DNA from 3 places in the Halomonas sp. ISL-56 genome. Region 3 is predicted to be linked to each of the others. Evidence: riboswitches for the same ligand, from Rfam matches in the RefSeq annotation. Region 3 holds a riboswitch; each other region holds the start of a gene.
The links. A riboswitch is a leader RNA that binds a small molecule or an ion and turns the genes downstream of it on or off. The one in region 3 is predicted to bind thiamine pyrophosphate.
Positions count from the first base shown of each region.

Region 1 (5,233 bases), on a different contig from region 3:
CGAAGTAACCTTCGTTCTTTTCCAGCGTCAGGCCGTCGCCTGGCGTGAATTCCGTCATCTGATAGGGGCCGGTGCAGACCGGCGTCACTGCACCGTTGTCACGGCGCTGCGCACCATCGGCACCGGGCACCACGGGGGCGTTGTCGTAATGTCCGTCCGGAAAAATCGGCATAGTGCCGGTCATATATTCCAGCGCCGCCGGGGTGGGTGACTTTGCGTGGATGCGTACTGAATTGGGGCCGGTCACCTCGACATTGTCGATCCAGCTGGTCAGCTGCTGTGTCTGGCTTTCATTCGCGGGGTCGGACACGAAGTTCAGTGTATAGGCCACATCTTCGGGGCCAAAGGCCCGGCCATCATGAAAGGTTACGCCTTCCCGCAGCGTGACATCCATGGTGGTCGCATCCGTCCATTCCCATGATGTTGCCAGCAGCGGCTCATAGGCATCGGTCAGCGGATCGCGGTAGATCAGGCTGTCACACATCGCATAGGTGACAATCAGCGTTTCGCGCAGGTTGGCGAAATAGATATCGGCAGACCCGATCTCATTCGCGGTGGTCCAGGTAAACGTGTCATCAACCTTGCCCGCCATGAGCGGCTCGGTCGAAACGGCGAGAAGAAGGGCACCAGTCAGGCCAATACGTGCAAACATTTTTTGTACCTATTGTTTTGCCCCGACACCCGGTGACATACCCCCCGTCCCCCTGAACCGGCAAGGTTCAGGGCATCGCCAGTTTCGACGATGGGGTAAGAGCGCGGGCGCCTGAGAACTATCAGGCTGCCGCCAGTGTAAGGCTCGTTTATGATAATTTGAGACTAGCAATCCTTGTGGGCCTGGGCAATTTCGTGTTGTGTATCAGTTCATGCATTTCCCGTTAAGGAGGAACCAATGAAACTTCGAGGCCTTGAAGCCCTGCGCGCCTTCATGGAGGGCGGAAGCCTGAATGTGGCGGCAGAACTGATGAACTGCACGCAGCCGCAGGTCAGCCGCCTGCTCACCGCGCTGGAGGAAGAGGTCGGCTTTCCCCTTTTCGACCGCAAGGTGCGGCGGCTGGAACCCACCGACGAGGCGCGGCTAATCTACCAGCAAGTCGAACTGGCGCTGACGGAACTGGATGAGGTGACGGAAACCGCGAACCGCCTGCGCATGGGGCTGAAAACCCATGTACGCGTGCTGGCCGCGCCCTATGCGCTGGACGCGCTGTTTGTGGAGCCGCTGCGGCGGCTTAGAGATGACTATCCGCAAGTCACCGTCGGGATCGACATGCGCACGCGGTTGGAGATCAACCCCTCACTCAGACGCGAACGTTTTGACCTGGGCGTGGCCACCCTGCCGCTGGAATCGGATGCGCTAGACTGCGCGCCGCTGGCACAGGTACCCATGGTCGTGGTGATGAGTGCGGATCATCCGCTGGCGGCGCGGCCCCATGTGACGGTGCATGATATGGTGGGCGAACCACTGGTGTCCAACGCAACGAACACGCTGGTCCGGCACGTGTTGCAGCAGTGCTTCGATGAGATCGGCGCGCGCCCCGACATCCGCTACCAGACGCCGAATGGCCCGGTTACCTGTGAACTGGCGGGGCGGGGATTTGGCCTGGGGCTGGCGGATGGGCTAGTCGCGCGCTCCTGCCTGCGGCCCGGCGCCGTAATGCGCCTGTTCTATCCGGTCAGAACCATTCCCTACGTGCTGTTCTTTCCCCGCTGTCAGACCCGCAGCCAGGCCACCCGGACGCTGGCTGCGTATATTCACGAAGAGGCTGCGCGGCAGATTACGCTATCACCCTTTGACGCGGTCACGGCCTGATATCGCATTGCCCTTAAAAGGGATCATCCTCAATTTGTGTGGTGGAGCGGAAGCATTCGAGCCTTAACCCGCCTAATTCACCGGTCTGAACCAGTTGCTTAAAAAATTATTGGGGGTACATAATTGATAGAAGAAGGAGATTCCCAATGGCCCCAGGCAGTGAGATTGAGTTCGACCTGCGCAAACAGCAAGACACCCTGCAACATCACGGCCTGGATTTTAACGACGCGCTTGTCCTCTATTACTGGTAAAACGCTTTCGATGCTGGAAGATCGCCAGGACTTCGGCGAAGAACGCATCATCACCGTGGGTAGGCTTACGGGAAAAGCTGTCACACGGTCACAACAGTCCCCTTGCATCTCCCCCACCCGCCTCCTACACTCCATCAACGAACAGCTTGACGGGGTGCCGGTGAAATCCGGCTGAGATGGCGCAGGGCGAGCATTTTTGCTGCCGAGCGCTGGTCCCGCTGAACCTGATCCGGCTAATGTGCTGCGGCTTTCATAAGTTCGCAGCGCGGGTACCGGCGTAGGGATCAAGCGATGGCCATGGCTAGCTCTCTCTCACGATCGCACGCCACCTTCCGCGCCATTTCCTCGATCTCTCCCGCCTTACCTCCGGATCATTAACACCGGAGGCATCATGGGCTACCGCTTTACTGATCTCACCACCGCCTGCCAGCAAGATTGGCGCGCCTATATTGAGCACGATTTTGTGCGTCAGTTGGGCAACGCCACGCTGCCTGAAGCGTCGTTTCGTCACTACCTGAAACAGGACTACCTGTTTTTGATTCACTTCGCCCGCGCCTACGCGCTGGCGGCCTATAAAAGCCCCACCCTTGCCGATCTTCGCCAGGCCCATGAAGGCTTAAAAGCCATTGTGGATGTGGAGTTGGGCCTGCATGTGGGCTTTTGTCAGGAGTGGGGGATTTCCGAGCAGGAGCTGGAAGCGTTGCCCGAAGCCAGGGCGACGCTTGCTTACACCCGCTATGTGTTGGATACCGGCAACCGCGGTGACCTGCTTGATCTACACGTGGCGCTGGCCCCCTGCCTGGTGGGCTATGGCGAAATCGCCAACTGGTTGAATGCCCAGCCTTCCACCCTGCGCGGCGCGCAGAACCCTTTTGATGCCTGGATTGCCATGTACGAAGGCGAGGAGTTTCAGGCCGCTATGCAGGCGGAGCTTGAATGGCTCAACACCCGCCTTGCCGATGTGACCCCCGCCCGCTTTGTCGAACTGAGCAAGATCTTCCGCGATGCCACCCGCCTGGAAATCGACTTCTGGCAGATGGGCTTAGCGCTGATAGACGCCGACCTCACTCACTAACCTTGTAGAACAACAATCGTATGGAGACCGTAATGAGCAAAACGAGCCACTTTTTATCCGAAACCGCCCAGGTCGATGCCGCCGCCATTGCGCCGCTGCCCGGCTCGCGTAAGGTGTATATCGAAGGTTCGCGGCCGGATATCCGCGTGCCGTTCCGGGAAATTTCACTGTCGCCCACTAAAACCACTGGCATTGATGAAGAGAATCCGCCGCTGCTGGTGTACGACACCTCAGGCCCCTACACCGACCCAGAGGCTAACAACGATTTACGCAAAGGCTTACCCGCCCTACGCCGTGCCTGGATCGAAGAGCGCGACGACACTGAGTTTCTGGAAGGCCACACCTCTGATTACGGCAAGCGTCGCGCCAACGATCCCACCCTTGCCCAGCTACGCTTTGATTTAACTCGTACTCCACGAAGGGCCAAGCCTGGGAAAAACGTTACTCAGCTTTACTACGCCCGCCAAGGCATCATCACCCCGGAAATGGAGTTTATTGCCATCCGCGAAAACCAGCGCCGCCAGGCGTTAGGTACGGCGGAGGTGGAGCGCATTCTGGGCCACCAACACCCCGGCCAGAGCTTCGGCGCCAGCCTACCGGAAGAGATCACGCCAGAGTTTGTACGCGATGAGGTAGCTCGTGGGCGGGCGATTATTCCCAATAACATCAACCACCCAGAATCTGAGCCGATGATTATTGGCCGTAACTTCCTGGTCAAGATTAACGGCAACCTGGGCAACTCCGCGGTGACGTCTTCTATCGAAGAAGAGGTGGATAAGATGACTTGGGGCATCCGCTGGGGCGCGGATACCATTATGGATCTCTCCACCGGGCAGAATATCCACGAAACCCGCGAGTGGATTCTGCGCAACTCGCCGGTGCCGATTGGCACGGTGCCCATCTATCAGGCGCTGGAAAAGGTTAAAGGCGTGGCCGAAGACCTTACCTGGGAAGTGTTCCGCGATACGCTGATTGAGCAGGCCGAACAGGGTGTGGACTACTTCACCATTCACGCGGGCGTGCTGTTGCGCTATGTGCCGCTGACCGCCAAACGGGTGACCGGCATTGTTAGCCGCGGCGGTTCGATCATGGCCAAGTGGTGCCTGTTCCATCACCAGGAGAGCTTCCTGTACACCCACTTCGAGGAGATCTGCGAGATCTGCAAGCAGTACGATGTGGCGTTCTCCCTCGGCGATGGCCTGCGCCCCGGTTCAGTGGCCGATGCCAACGACGAAGCGCAAATGGCGGAGCTTAAAACCCTTGGAGAGCTGACTCACATTGCTTGGAAGCACGATGTGCAGGTGATGATTGAAGGCCCCGGCCATGTGCCTATGCATCTGGTGAAAGAGAACATGGATAAGCAGTTGGAGTACTGCGACGAGGCGCCGTTCTATACCCTCGGGCCACTAGTGACCGATATCGCCCCTGGCTACGACCACATTACCTCGGGCATTGGGGCAGCGATGATTGGTTGGTTTGGCTGCGCGATGCTCTGCTATGTAACGCCTAAAGAGCATTTGGGGCTGCCCAATAAAGACGACGTTAAAACCGGCATTATTACTTACAAAATTGCCGCTCACGCGGCGGACTTGGCCAAAGGGCATCCGGCGGCTCAACGGCGCGACAATGCGCTTTCTAAGGCGCGTTTTGAGTTCCGCTGGGAAGACCAGTTCAACTTGGGCCTAGACCCGGACACCGCCCGAGAATACCACGATGAAACCCTACCCAAGGACTCTGCTAAGGTAGCCCACTTCTGCTCCATGTGCGGGCCGAAGTTCTGCTCTATGAAGATCAGCCAGGAAGTGCGTGACTATGCTAATGAGCACGGCCTGAACGGTGATCAGGAAGCGGTGATGAAAGGCATGGAAGAGCAAGCGGAGAAGTTTCGGAATAAAGGCAGCGAGCTGTATCAGGAAGTTTAAAATAGCGACCTATTGAACAGTTTCGTTACTAAACATGGCTCTTGAGTATTAGGCAAACTCAAGAGTCACCGCCACTAGCTACTCACTGCTGCTGTCCTGATCTTGCAGTTTATCAATACGATATATAACTAACATTGGTTACACCTGCTTTATAAATATTTACCCGGGCAAGTAGATT
Region 1 covers NZ_JAGGRO010000007.1:18,412-23,644, forward strand. Annotated here, with positions in the region: gene J7J49_RS05730 (ABC transporter substrate-binding protein) at 1-652, opposite strand, end outside; gene J7J49_RS05735 (LysR family transcriptional regulator) at 890-1,807, shown strand; gene J7J49_RS05740 (hypothetical protein) at 2,039-2,233, shown strand; TPP riboswitch at 2,199-2,359, shown strand; gene tenA (thiaminase II) at 2,450-3,133, shown strand; gene thiC (phosphomethylpyrimidine synthase ThiC) at 3,166-5,055, shown strand.
Region 1: it holds a riboswitch for thiamine pyrophosphate, as region 3 does, so the genes downstream of both, tenA (thiaminase II) here and J7J49_RS08070 (sodium:solute symporter family transporter) in region 3, are expected to answer to the same signal.

Region 2 (5,233 bases), on a different contig from region 3:
AGTGCGCTGTATCAGTCGCGCCCCCAATGCCTCTTCCAGTGCCATGACCTGGCGGGATACTCGGGTGCGCGAAATATCCAGCGCTTCAGCAGCGCGGGTATAGCTGCCCAGCTCGGCCACCCGCACAAAAGCGACGATATGCTCTAGCTGGTTCATGGCGCCGTAACGGCTTGAAAAACCTGAAAAGCCCGCGCTGCCTGATAAGGGTTGGGCTGGCCACAAATAGCCGAGATTACCGCCAGGCCGTTGGCTCCCGCGCGCTGCACGCTAATCGCATGGTTGGCTTTCAACCCGCCAATGGCGACGCTGGGCAGCGGGCAGGCCTTGACTAACGATGCCAAGCCGCCAAAGCCGATAGGCTGGGCGTGATCCTGCTTGCTCTCGGTGGCAAACACTGGGCCAATCCCCACATAATCAAGCAGCTCAAACGGAGTGGCTTGCAACTGAGCGATAGTATTGATCGACAGGCCGATAATCGCCTGCTCGCCTAACACTCGGCGCGCTTCCTGAACGGCGGCGTCGCTCTGGCCGACATGCAGGCCATCCGCTTGGCTTTCCAGCGCTACTTGCAAGCGGTCGTTAATGATCAGCGGCACACCGGTGCCCGCCAGCACTGCTTTGAGCCGTTTGGCTTGGGCAATCATGTGTTCATCGCTGGCATGCTTATCACGCAACTGCACGATGGTCACGCCGCCCATTACCGCTTCTTCGACCGTCTGCTCCAAGCCAATATTGCGGCACAGCGTTGCGTCGGTCACTAAATAGAGCGATAGATCAAGCGGCATGAAGGGCCTCCAGCTGGGCATGGGTGGTGAGGTCGTCAGGGGTGAGTTGATACAGCGCATCCAGCAGTGCGACCTGAAAGCTACCAGGCCCCTGGGCGTTGCTGCCGGCACGCTCGCCTGCGACAGCAAAGCAGGCCAGCGCGGCGGTGGTGGCTGCCAAAGGTGCCTCACGATTGGCAGCCACAAAGGCCGTTACCAGCGCGCTTAGCCCACAGCCTAGGGTTGTCACGCGGGGCATCAAAGGGTGCCCTCCATTAATAAGGTAGTGCTGCGTGCCGTCCGTCACCCAGTCGCTTTCACCGGTCATCGCCACAATACAGCCGTGTTGTTGCGCCAGCGCTATCGCTGCGTCGACGGCTTGGCCGGTGGCAGCGGTGGAATCCACGCCGCGGCCTTGGCTGGCTAAGCCGTTCAGGGCAAGGATTTCCGACGCATTGCCGCGAATAACGCTGGGTTTAGACGCAAGCAGCTGCGTGCAGAGCGTTTGGCGATAGCGCGTCGCGCCAACGGCGACGGGGTCTAATACCCAGGGGATCGCGTGTCGATGGGCGGTTGCTGTGGCGGTCAGCATCGCGTCAGCCCAGTGGGAAGAGATCGTGCCGATATTAATGGAAAGCCCTGCAGAAATAGCCGTAAATTCGGCGACTTCTTCTGGCGCATGCAGCATAGCAGGCGATGCACCAGTGGCTAGCAGCAGGTTGGCCGTACTGTTCATGGCCACATAGTTGGTCATGCAGTGAACCAGGGGTGTCACTGCGCGCAGCGTCTCAAGGTGATCGCCAAGCGGGCGTAGGGTCATAGCATCCTCCCGGCAGGGAGGTGGTAAGCGGTACCACGACTCCCTACGCCGGTATTATCCGGTTCAGGTTCAAAGGGTGCGTCTCAGCCCAGCCGTAACGGAGGGCGCCCCTGTCGAAGGCTTACTATCCTTGCCTGAAGTAGCCCTGTAAAGCCCCGGATGCGGACGATGGCCATCTAGCGAAACGAAATACGGGTACCGTAGGTGAGCATCTCGTCAGGTGTTATGGCTTTACCCTCAACCCCAATCATCTCATCGCCGCACTGGTCGGCGAAGGTCAGCACGCCGTGGGTTAGGCCGAGTTGGCCGAGGGTGTCGCGTATCTCACCCGTACCCAGAAAAGTGCTGACATGGCCCTTGTTGTCGCTCAGGTCAGACACGCCGTTAGCGTGATGAAAGCGCACTTTGTAAATACCATCCATGGACTCGACTTCTACAATGGGTGAAAAGCCGTTATGCAGGGCATTGGAAAGTTGCTTTAACGTCAGCTGGTCACCCAGCGTCATATCAATTGCACTCATGGAAAACTCCTAGAGGACGCTGTCAATGAAGAGCGTCGCTTATGTGGCAGGCACCATTTTTGTAAAGCTTGTGAATAATAAGTGTAGGGGTTTTGTTTATGATTGCCAGTGCGCTTATTGGTAGTCTGATGTGACGCTGCCTATGTGCTTGTAGGGGCTGGTATTATGGTGCTAAAGCCCCCATGGTAAGCGGTATGTAAGAGACGATAATCCACATCAACGAATGGTTCACATCAACGATAGGAGAGCGAAATGAGTTTTCAAGGCGAGCAGCATCCCGGCGTCGTCGCCACACCACCCCAAACCCAAGGGTTTCGCTTAAACCACACCATGCTGAGGGTGAAAGACCCTGAGCAAGCGCTGGCGTTCTACTCAAAGGTGTTTGGCATGCAGGTGATGCGGCGGCTGGATTTTGAAGAGATGCAGTTCTCGCTGTATTTCCTGGCCAACGTGGAGCCCAACGACAACGTGCCGGAAGATGCGCAAGCGCGTACTGCCTGGACGTTTAGTCAGAAGGGGCTGTTAGAGTTGACCCATAACTGGGGCACCGAGCATAAGGACGACTTTGCCTACCACGATGGCAACGCCGAACCCCAAGGCTTCGGACATATCTGCTTTAACGTGCCGGATCTAGCGGCGGCCCAAGCGTGGTTTGACCAGCATGATGTCACGTTTGTGAAACGCGCCGATCAGGGCAAGATGAAAGATGTTATCTTCGTTAAAGACCCTGACGGCTACTGGATCGAAGTGATTCAGGCAGACCTGATGGCGGGGAAGGGCGACGCTTGAGGCACACCAATGGCTGAACTACTGTTCCGGCTGCGCCACGTGACCGACGAAGAAGCCATGGAAGTGCGTGACCTGCTCGCCGCCCATGGCTTCGATACCTATGAAACCCAGGCGGGTTTTTTCCGCCTGGGCGTTGATGCTATCTGGCTGCGCAACCCGCACCAGCACGACGCGGCCATCGCCGCGTTAGAAGCCTATCAGGCGGAGCGCCTTGAGCGTGCCCAGCGGGAACATCAGGCAGCGGTTGAGCGGGGCGAGCAAATGACGCTATGGAAACGTTTGGCAGCCCACCCGCTGCAGGTGGTGCTGGTACTGTTAGCGGTGGGCCTGATTGCGGCCCTAACGCTGCTGCCCTTTCTGGGCCTGTCGCGTGCCTAAGCCGTTGGCAGGTGGCCACGCTTGAGGTACATCATCACGCCATCATCGCCGGCGGTTAACGCCGGTGCCGCGCCGCTAGGGTAACGACACCAAGTGCCCGCCGTGTAACTCTGCTCGCTATCACTCAGTGTGCCTTCCAGAATCAAAAACTCCAGGCCGCCGCGCAGGGTGGGGTAGGCAATAGACGTGCCTGCCGACCAGCGTTCCAGACTGGTGCGTTCCTGTTTATAGGTATGCAGCATCTTATAGGCAATGCGCGGGCGCCGGTCTGGCTGCCAGGGCAGTCGGTGGGCAGGCACCGCCAGTTGTAGCGTGTCGTTAGGGTCAAACTGGTGTAGTTTGACAAAGATCAGCGCACCCTCCTCTCCAATCGTTGGCGTATGCCCGGTGCCGATGGGGTTTCTTAGGTAGCTGCCCGCCGCGTAGCGTCCATGCTCATCGGCGAACACGCCCTCCAGTACCAGAATCTCTTCGCCGCCGCCGTGGGTATGCCGCTCAAACTGGGTATTGGGGGCATAGCGAACAAGGCTGGTGGCGCGGGCTACTTCGTCGCCAATGCGGTCAAACATCATGCGTTCTACCCCCGCGCTGGGGGAGTCGACCCACTGATACTCTTCCGGGGTAACACAGGCAAAGTGGCTAAAATCGGCGTTTAAACGCATGGGAAAGGGCTCTTCGCGGTGAAGGTTAGTAACGGGAAGGGGTGTTAGCAGGCTGCTAGTCTCCTTATCAACAGCGAAAAATGCAACCCAAAAGCCGCCCGAAGGCGGCGGCAAGGTGTCTGAACGCTTATTCAGGGCGCTTCAGTGAGCGCGGAAAGGATATGGTGGGCTGCCTCGATGCGTGCTGGGGTGGGGTAGTTGCGGTTGGCCAGCAGCACAATACCAATTTGCTCGCTGGGCACAAAGGCCACATAGCCGCCAAAGCCATTGGTCGCGCCGGTTTTGTTGTAGAGCGCTTGCTGTCTGGGGGCGAGCGGCGGGGTTAAGCGGTTGGCAGGGTTGGGCTGCAAAATCATCTCAAGCGAGTTGCCCGCCAGTAATTGCTCAAGAGCCACCGGGTAGGCATAGCTTTCCCAACCCAGCCCTTGGGTCATATCACCGAACTCAAAGTAGCCTGTGCGCGTAGCTGCCAAGGCTTGGCTAAGTGTCTCGTCGGGCGTGCTCGCATCTTTTGTCTCAAGCCCCGCGCCGCTCATATGGGCTTCCACGAACGTCAGCACGTCGGCGGCTGTTGATTTCAAACCGTAAGCTTGAGCATCCAGCATGCCTGGGTTGACCCGAATGGGCTTATCCTCTTTTGAGTAACCATAGGCGTAGTGCGCCTGCTGCGCTTCCGGTACCTGGTAATAGCTATGCTCAAGCCCTAGCGGGGCGAACACTGCTTCTTCCATCAGCGTCTCGAACGGTTTGCCAAGGCGTTGGGCGGTTAGATAGCCCATCAGGCCTATGCTCGGGTTGGAGTAGAGGCGTTGGCTGCCGGGGGCAGATTCAGGCTGCCACTGGTGATAGTAGTCGAGCATTTGCGCTTCGCTTTGTACCGCATCAGGAAACTGCAGCGGCAGCTCGCCTGCCGTATAGGTGCCCAGTTCCAGTAGGGTGATCTCATCGAAGACGCTGCCTTCAAGGGCGGGCAGATACTGGCTGGCCGGGTCGGAAAGCGAAAGGGCACCGCTGGACTGGGCATAGCCTGTTAACGCCGCCGTGAAGATCTTACTGATGGAGCCGAGCTCGAACAGCGTCTCATCGGTAACTGGAATGCCCGCTTCTTGGTCAGCTTCCCCATAATTAAAGTAATGCTGTTGGCCACCGATGCTCACAGCGACCGCCATGCCTGGAATACGGTGCTCCGCCATCAAAGGCGCAATAGTGTCGTTCACCAGCGCCTCGACATCGGCGTTTTCAGCAGTATCAGATGCCCATGCATAGCTGCCGATAAGAAGAGAACCTGTCATGATAAGT
Region 2 covers NZ_JAGGRO010000004.1:169,276-174,508, reverse strand. Annotated here, with positions in the region: gene J7J49_RS02910 (LysR family transcriptional regulator) at 1-156, opposite strand, end outside; gene thiE (thiamine phosphate synthase) at 153-785, opposite strand; gene thiM (hydroxyethylthiazole kinase) at 775-1,584, opposite strand; TPP riboswitch at 1,608-1,706, opposite strand; gene J7J49_RS02895 (hypothetical protein) at 1,761-2,105, opposite strand; gene gloA (lactoylglutathione lyase) at 2,358-2,894, shown strand; gene J7J49_RS02885 (DUF6164 family protein) at 2,904-3,272, shown strand; gene J7J49_RS02880 (cupin domain-containing protein) at 3,269-3,934, opposite strand; gene ampC (class C beta-lactamase) at 4,066-5,233, opposite strand, start outside.
Region 2: it holds a riboswitch for thiamine pyrophosphate, as region 3 does, so the genes downstream of both, thiM (hydroxyethylthiazole kinase) here and J7J49_RS08070 (sodium:solute symporter family transporter) in region 3, are expected to answer to the same signal.

Region 3 (5,233 bases):
TGGCCGGTAGATATAGCGCTACACCAATACTCACACTGACGTTTAACGCCGCCGTTCCAGCGATCATCGGCTCTTCCACCACCTTGACTAGTTTATTAGCCAACTGCTCGATTGCCGTGGGTTCACTGCCCTCCAGTAGTACAACAAACTCATCTCCGGCCCAGCGGGCTATGTAGTCGGTTTCACGTATCGTGCTGACTAATTTTTTAGCGATCACACGCAGCAGATCGTCGCCCTTGGCATGCCCATAAGCGTCGTTAATCGCCTTAAAACCATCCAAGTCCATAAACAGAACGGCTAACGGTTGTTGGCTGCGCCGTGTGCGAGCCATTGCTTCAGGCAAACGTTCATCTAGGGCTCGCCGGTTAGGCAACTTGGTTAATACATCTTCACGGGCCTGCTGATCGCGAAGTCGCTCAAGCTGCTGACGTTCGGTTATATCGTGAATAAAAAGACTTCGCCGCTCGCGCCCATCAATCATGAGTGCCTTAATCCGAACCTCAACAGGTAGTTCAGTGCCATCCTGGCGCCGTGCCATAGATATGATGGCAGCACGGTTATTGCTGGAGGGCAATCCGGCGGGGAAAATCAGCTGCGTTATCGTCCTTGCCAGTGCTTTTTTTCGCGGCCAACCGAACATAGCTTCGGCCGCTCGGTTCCAGTCCAAAATCACGTCTTTGGCATCGATACTGATATAAGCGTCATAGGCAGACTCGATAACGAGCTTAAGCTCGTTGGTACGCCGCTCGATTTGGCACTCCATACTGTGGTGTAATTCATTCAGTGCTTGCTGGGATAGCTGGGCATTTTTCTTTTCTAATACTAGCCGCTCACGCAAATGAATTTCATCAGTGACAATCGCCGCCAAATCTTGCAGGGCCGCTAGCTCACTCTCACTAATGGCGCGCGGTTTCGTATCAATCGCGCAGAGTGAGCCTAGCATTAGGCCTTTGGTCGTACTAAGCGGAATACCCGCATAAAAGCGGATACCGTCGACAGCCGTGACAAACGGATTGTGTGCAAAACGTGGGTCTTGGCTAGCATCATTTATGATCAGTGGCTCTGTGCCCATAATTGTATAAGCACAGAAAGCCACATCACGAGAAGTCTCGCGAGTATCAACGCCGACACGTGATTTTAGCCATTGGCGTTTAGCATCAATTAACGTGACCGTTGAGATAGGTACGTTTAGCAGCTTGGTCACCAGTCTGGTGACACGATCAAAAGCAGGTTCATCGGGGCTGTCTAGCAGTTCAAGCTCGTAAAGGGCGGCTAACCGCGCATCTTCGTCAGGTGCTATGGGATAGCTCATGGTCATATCACCCATGGGGTAGCTGTTATTCTACCAGCATAACGCGATCAGCCCTTTACTGCTTAATACTCACTTTATACTCACTTTTTCTTAATTAAACCCGCGAGTAGTAAGCTCGTGAGCGTTGAGGCGATTAACGCCCCGAGGAATGGCCCCAAGGTGGGAATACTGCCCGGAAAACTTGCCGCCATGACCCCAGCTACCAGGCTACCTTGGCTCAACCAACCCGGGAGAATAGCCCCCAGCAGTCCCGCGATGCCCCCCGCAATGGCCGCAATCGGCGTCATGCGTTGCCATAAGCCAAGCAGTACAGGCACCACAATAGCGGCACACAGCAAGTCAGCAATCAAAAAAAGCCGCAGCACCGACAGGCCCTGCAGGGCAATCATTACCACTGGGATCATCACGATTACCGTCACCCAGCGGGCAGCCACCAGTGAAACGCCCTGCTGCTCGCTGCGCGCTACCACTAGTGAAGCAATCCCGTTTTGAAGTGTATCAACGCTGGAGGCCACCAAGGTCACCGCCAGCACCAAGGCAGGTAACGTCAGCCAAACGGGAGCGTCGCTTAACAGGGCAAAGAACGGTATTGGCGGCTCGCCGAGCGGCACACCACTCATTGCTGCCAACACGCCAAGACCGCCAATCACCATCACTACCAGGACTGTCATCGCGCCACCTAACCAGGCGCCACGTCCTAAGCTTTGATTATCTTGAGCGGCCCATACTCGCTGCCAATAGCCTTGGTGGAAAAGGTTCGCGGCGGTGACCGCGATCACTAGCGTTAACGCTACGCTTAGCGCACTCGATACAGGAATAGACGGGAGCGCAGCCTCACTGGGTATGGAGGGCAACCGCCATAGGGCCATGCCACCCACCACACACAGCAATATCAGCAGCAACCACGCCTGCCAACGGTCGGTGGCAAGGCTGGCACGCAGCCCGCCCGCCGCAGTATAAATCAGCGTGGTAAGCGCCACCCCAATAATCACCAGCGCGGGCGGCACATCGGAAAGCAGCGCGGTGATAGCCCCTATAGCGGTGAGCTCAGCGGCTAGAAAGCAAGACATATAGGCGATGGAGACCAGCGTTACCCAGCGCCGTACACCAGGGCCATAGCACGCCTCAGCAAACTCGGCGATACTGCGCCCCTCTGGCAACGCACGGCGAATCTTCGGCCCATACAGCCCTAAGACGATAAACGGCAGCGCAGAGCCAAGCGCATAGCCTGCAAGGGCGAGTGGGCCGACAAAGGCGCCTATTTCGGGGGGCGCAAAGAGAATCCATGCGCCCATACCGGAAGCAAGGAAGGAGAGCCCCAGGGTAGAAGCTGTTTGCGAGTTGCGGGCGGTGACATAGTCATCAAGTGGGCCGTCCACCCAGCGAGCCCGTAGGCCTAAATAAGCAAAGCAGCACAGCGCCGCGCCAAGCACGGCTGACGTCAGGTAAAGCATGTCGCGCTTCCTCCGCCGGTACGAACCGGATCAGGTTCCAGGGTCTGCGCGCTGCGCATCTCAGCCCTTTTCAACAGGGGCTCCCCTGGCGACAGTGAATGTAGGTACGCCGTTAAGAACAATGTTAAAAACGGTGTCAAAAACGTCGTTAAGAACGATGTCAAAACAGATTCAGGAACTATTCTCAATCAGAACCACAACTTAGTAAAGTTTAAGGTGTGGTGGTCGTATCCGAACGAGGCACGCGTCCCATTAAGTAAAACTCTTCATTCGGCGGTGTACCCGCCAGCGTAACTAATCGATTTGACAGGCCAAAAAACGCCGAGATGGCACCTATATCCCAGCAATCCTCTTGGCTAAAACCAACGTCAAGCAAGCGGGTGAGCCACTCGTCGGTCATTTCGCCGACATCGATAGCGCAGTGCATAGCAAAATCGAGCATTACTCTGTGGCGCTCACTAATCGGCGCCACGCGATGGTTGATCGCCACTTGGTCAGCGAGCAGCGGATCTTTACTGTAAATGCGCACCAGAGCACCGTGAGCGACCACACAATACAAGCAGCGGTTACGCGCGCTGGTAGCGACCACAATCATCTCTTTTTCGGCTTTGGTGAGCGTGTCCGATTCGCGTTCCATTAACGCATCGTGATAGGCAAAGAAAGCACGAAACTCAGCGGGGCGATGGGCCAGCATCAGAAAGACATTGGGCACAAACCCCGCCTTCTCCTGAACGGCCAAAATGGTACTACGAATATCTTCCGGCAGATCATCCAATGTTTCAGGCACGTTAAAACGACTTAATGATGCAGACATACTCACCTCTTTATTGTTAAATTTAAACATCTGGTAAAAAAGGGTTAGCTGATGAGTAACAAAAAACTAAATTAAGACGCTTTTAATCAGCACACCTGCTCGCCATACTGATGTATCGATCTGTGATAAAAACCGCGCACTACTCTCTTAATAAACAGTTCGTTCAAAGGGACACTGTCATGAACCAAAACGAAGCCAAGGAACATACCCCCGGTCGCCTAAACGAGCTGTTTGCTGACCCCTATCGAGCGTTTGAAAATGATACCGATGAGCGTCAGTTGCATATTCGTATCATGTTACATATGTTGCTGGCCCGCCCAATGACACGCGGTCAAATGACACTCCGCGTTATCCATGGCTGGGAAAACGGTGGCTTTGAGCCCGAAGACCTACAGCATGTCGACTACTCTCTCAGTGGTGTGGTGGACTTTAAGCGCGCAGTACAGGATTTTGAACGAGCCTCGAAGCAGAACACACCGCTACCTGCCGACAAGACCGCCATTCTTGCCGCCCCACTCGCCGATGCGATTGCAGATGCCAAAGCAGAGGGCCAAGAACTCACTAACGACATTCGCGATACCCCAGCACGATGGCCAGCGTTTGAAGGCGGTTTAGCCCTCTACACGCTGTTCAAAATGTACCACCGTCTCATTTACGGTGAAGATGACAACTACCGCTGCTCCCAGTGCATGACGCCATTAGGCATGCGCGAAATACATGAATTTCATCTTGAAGAGGGTGAATTTGCGCTACTCGTTCCAACAGCGGCTCAGTTTATGCATGAAGAATCACTTTTAGTGTTACATGAAAGCCAGCTCGGCCCCATCGAACAATTACTCGAAGAAAGCCTGCCTTTATTCGATAATTTCTAAGCCAGGACAGCCGTTACACGCCCGTCAATTGGCCCTGTTTTCTGCAGGGCCAATGTTCGTTAACCCAGCAAACGCTCCTTAGCCCAGTGAAATCGTGCTGTTAATACCACTGGAAACATTTTCTGGTTCAAACCAACGCGCTGTCACGGTTTTTGTTTGTGTCCAGAAAGCAATCGCTTGCTTACCATTAGGGCCTAAATCGCCTAGCTTTGAAGCCCTTGAACCAGTGAAGCTGAAGTAAGCAACCGGCACTGGAATCGGCACGTTAATACCAATTTGACCAACGTCGATATCGGTTTCAAAACGGCGCGCGACCCAACCGGAGTTGGTAAAGATAGAGGTGCCGTTGCCGTTAGGGTTGGCATTAATAAAGGCAATCGCCTCATCAAGTGTTTCAACACTCACCACACACAGAACAGGACCAAAAATCTCCTCTCGGTAAATGGTCATATCCGCCGTTACGTCAGCAAACAGGGTCGGCCCCACAAAGTTGCCGTTTGGATAACCCTCCACCTGAACATTGCGCCCATCGACCATCAGTTTGGCGCCCTCTTTCTCCCCCGCATCGATTAAACGCAGGACACGATCACGGGCAGCGGGTGACACCAGTGGGCCCAAATCCGCATCAAGCTGAGTGCCAGGACCGACTTTCATTGCTCGCGCCGCATCGACGATATCACTCAGCCACTCACGCGCCTCACCCACCAGCACCACTACCGAGTTTGCCATGCAGCGTTGGCCCGCCGCGCCAAAGGCTGAGCCCAGCAGGTTGTTAATCGCT
Region 3 covers NZ_JAGGRO010000011.1:27,299-32,531, forward strand. Annotated here, with positions in the region: gene J7J49_RS08065 (diguanylate cyclase domain-containing protein) at 1-1,312, opposite strand, end outside; gene J7J49_RS08070 (sodium:solute symporter family transporter) at 1,393-2,766, opposite strand; TPP riboswitch at 2,756-2,863, opposite strand; gene J7J49_RS08075 (peroxidase-related enzyme) at 2,978-3,580, opposite strand; gene J7J49_RS08080 (hypothetical protein) at 3,760-4,452, shown strand; gene J7J49_RS08085 (CoA-acylating methylmalonate-semialdehyde dehydrogenase) at 4,531-5,233, opposite strand, start outside.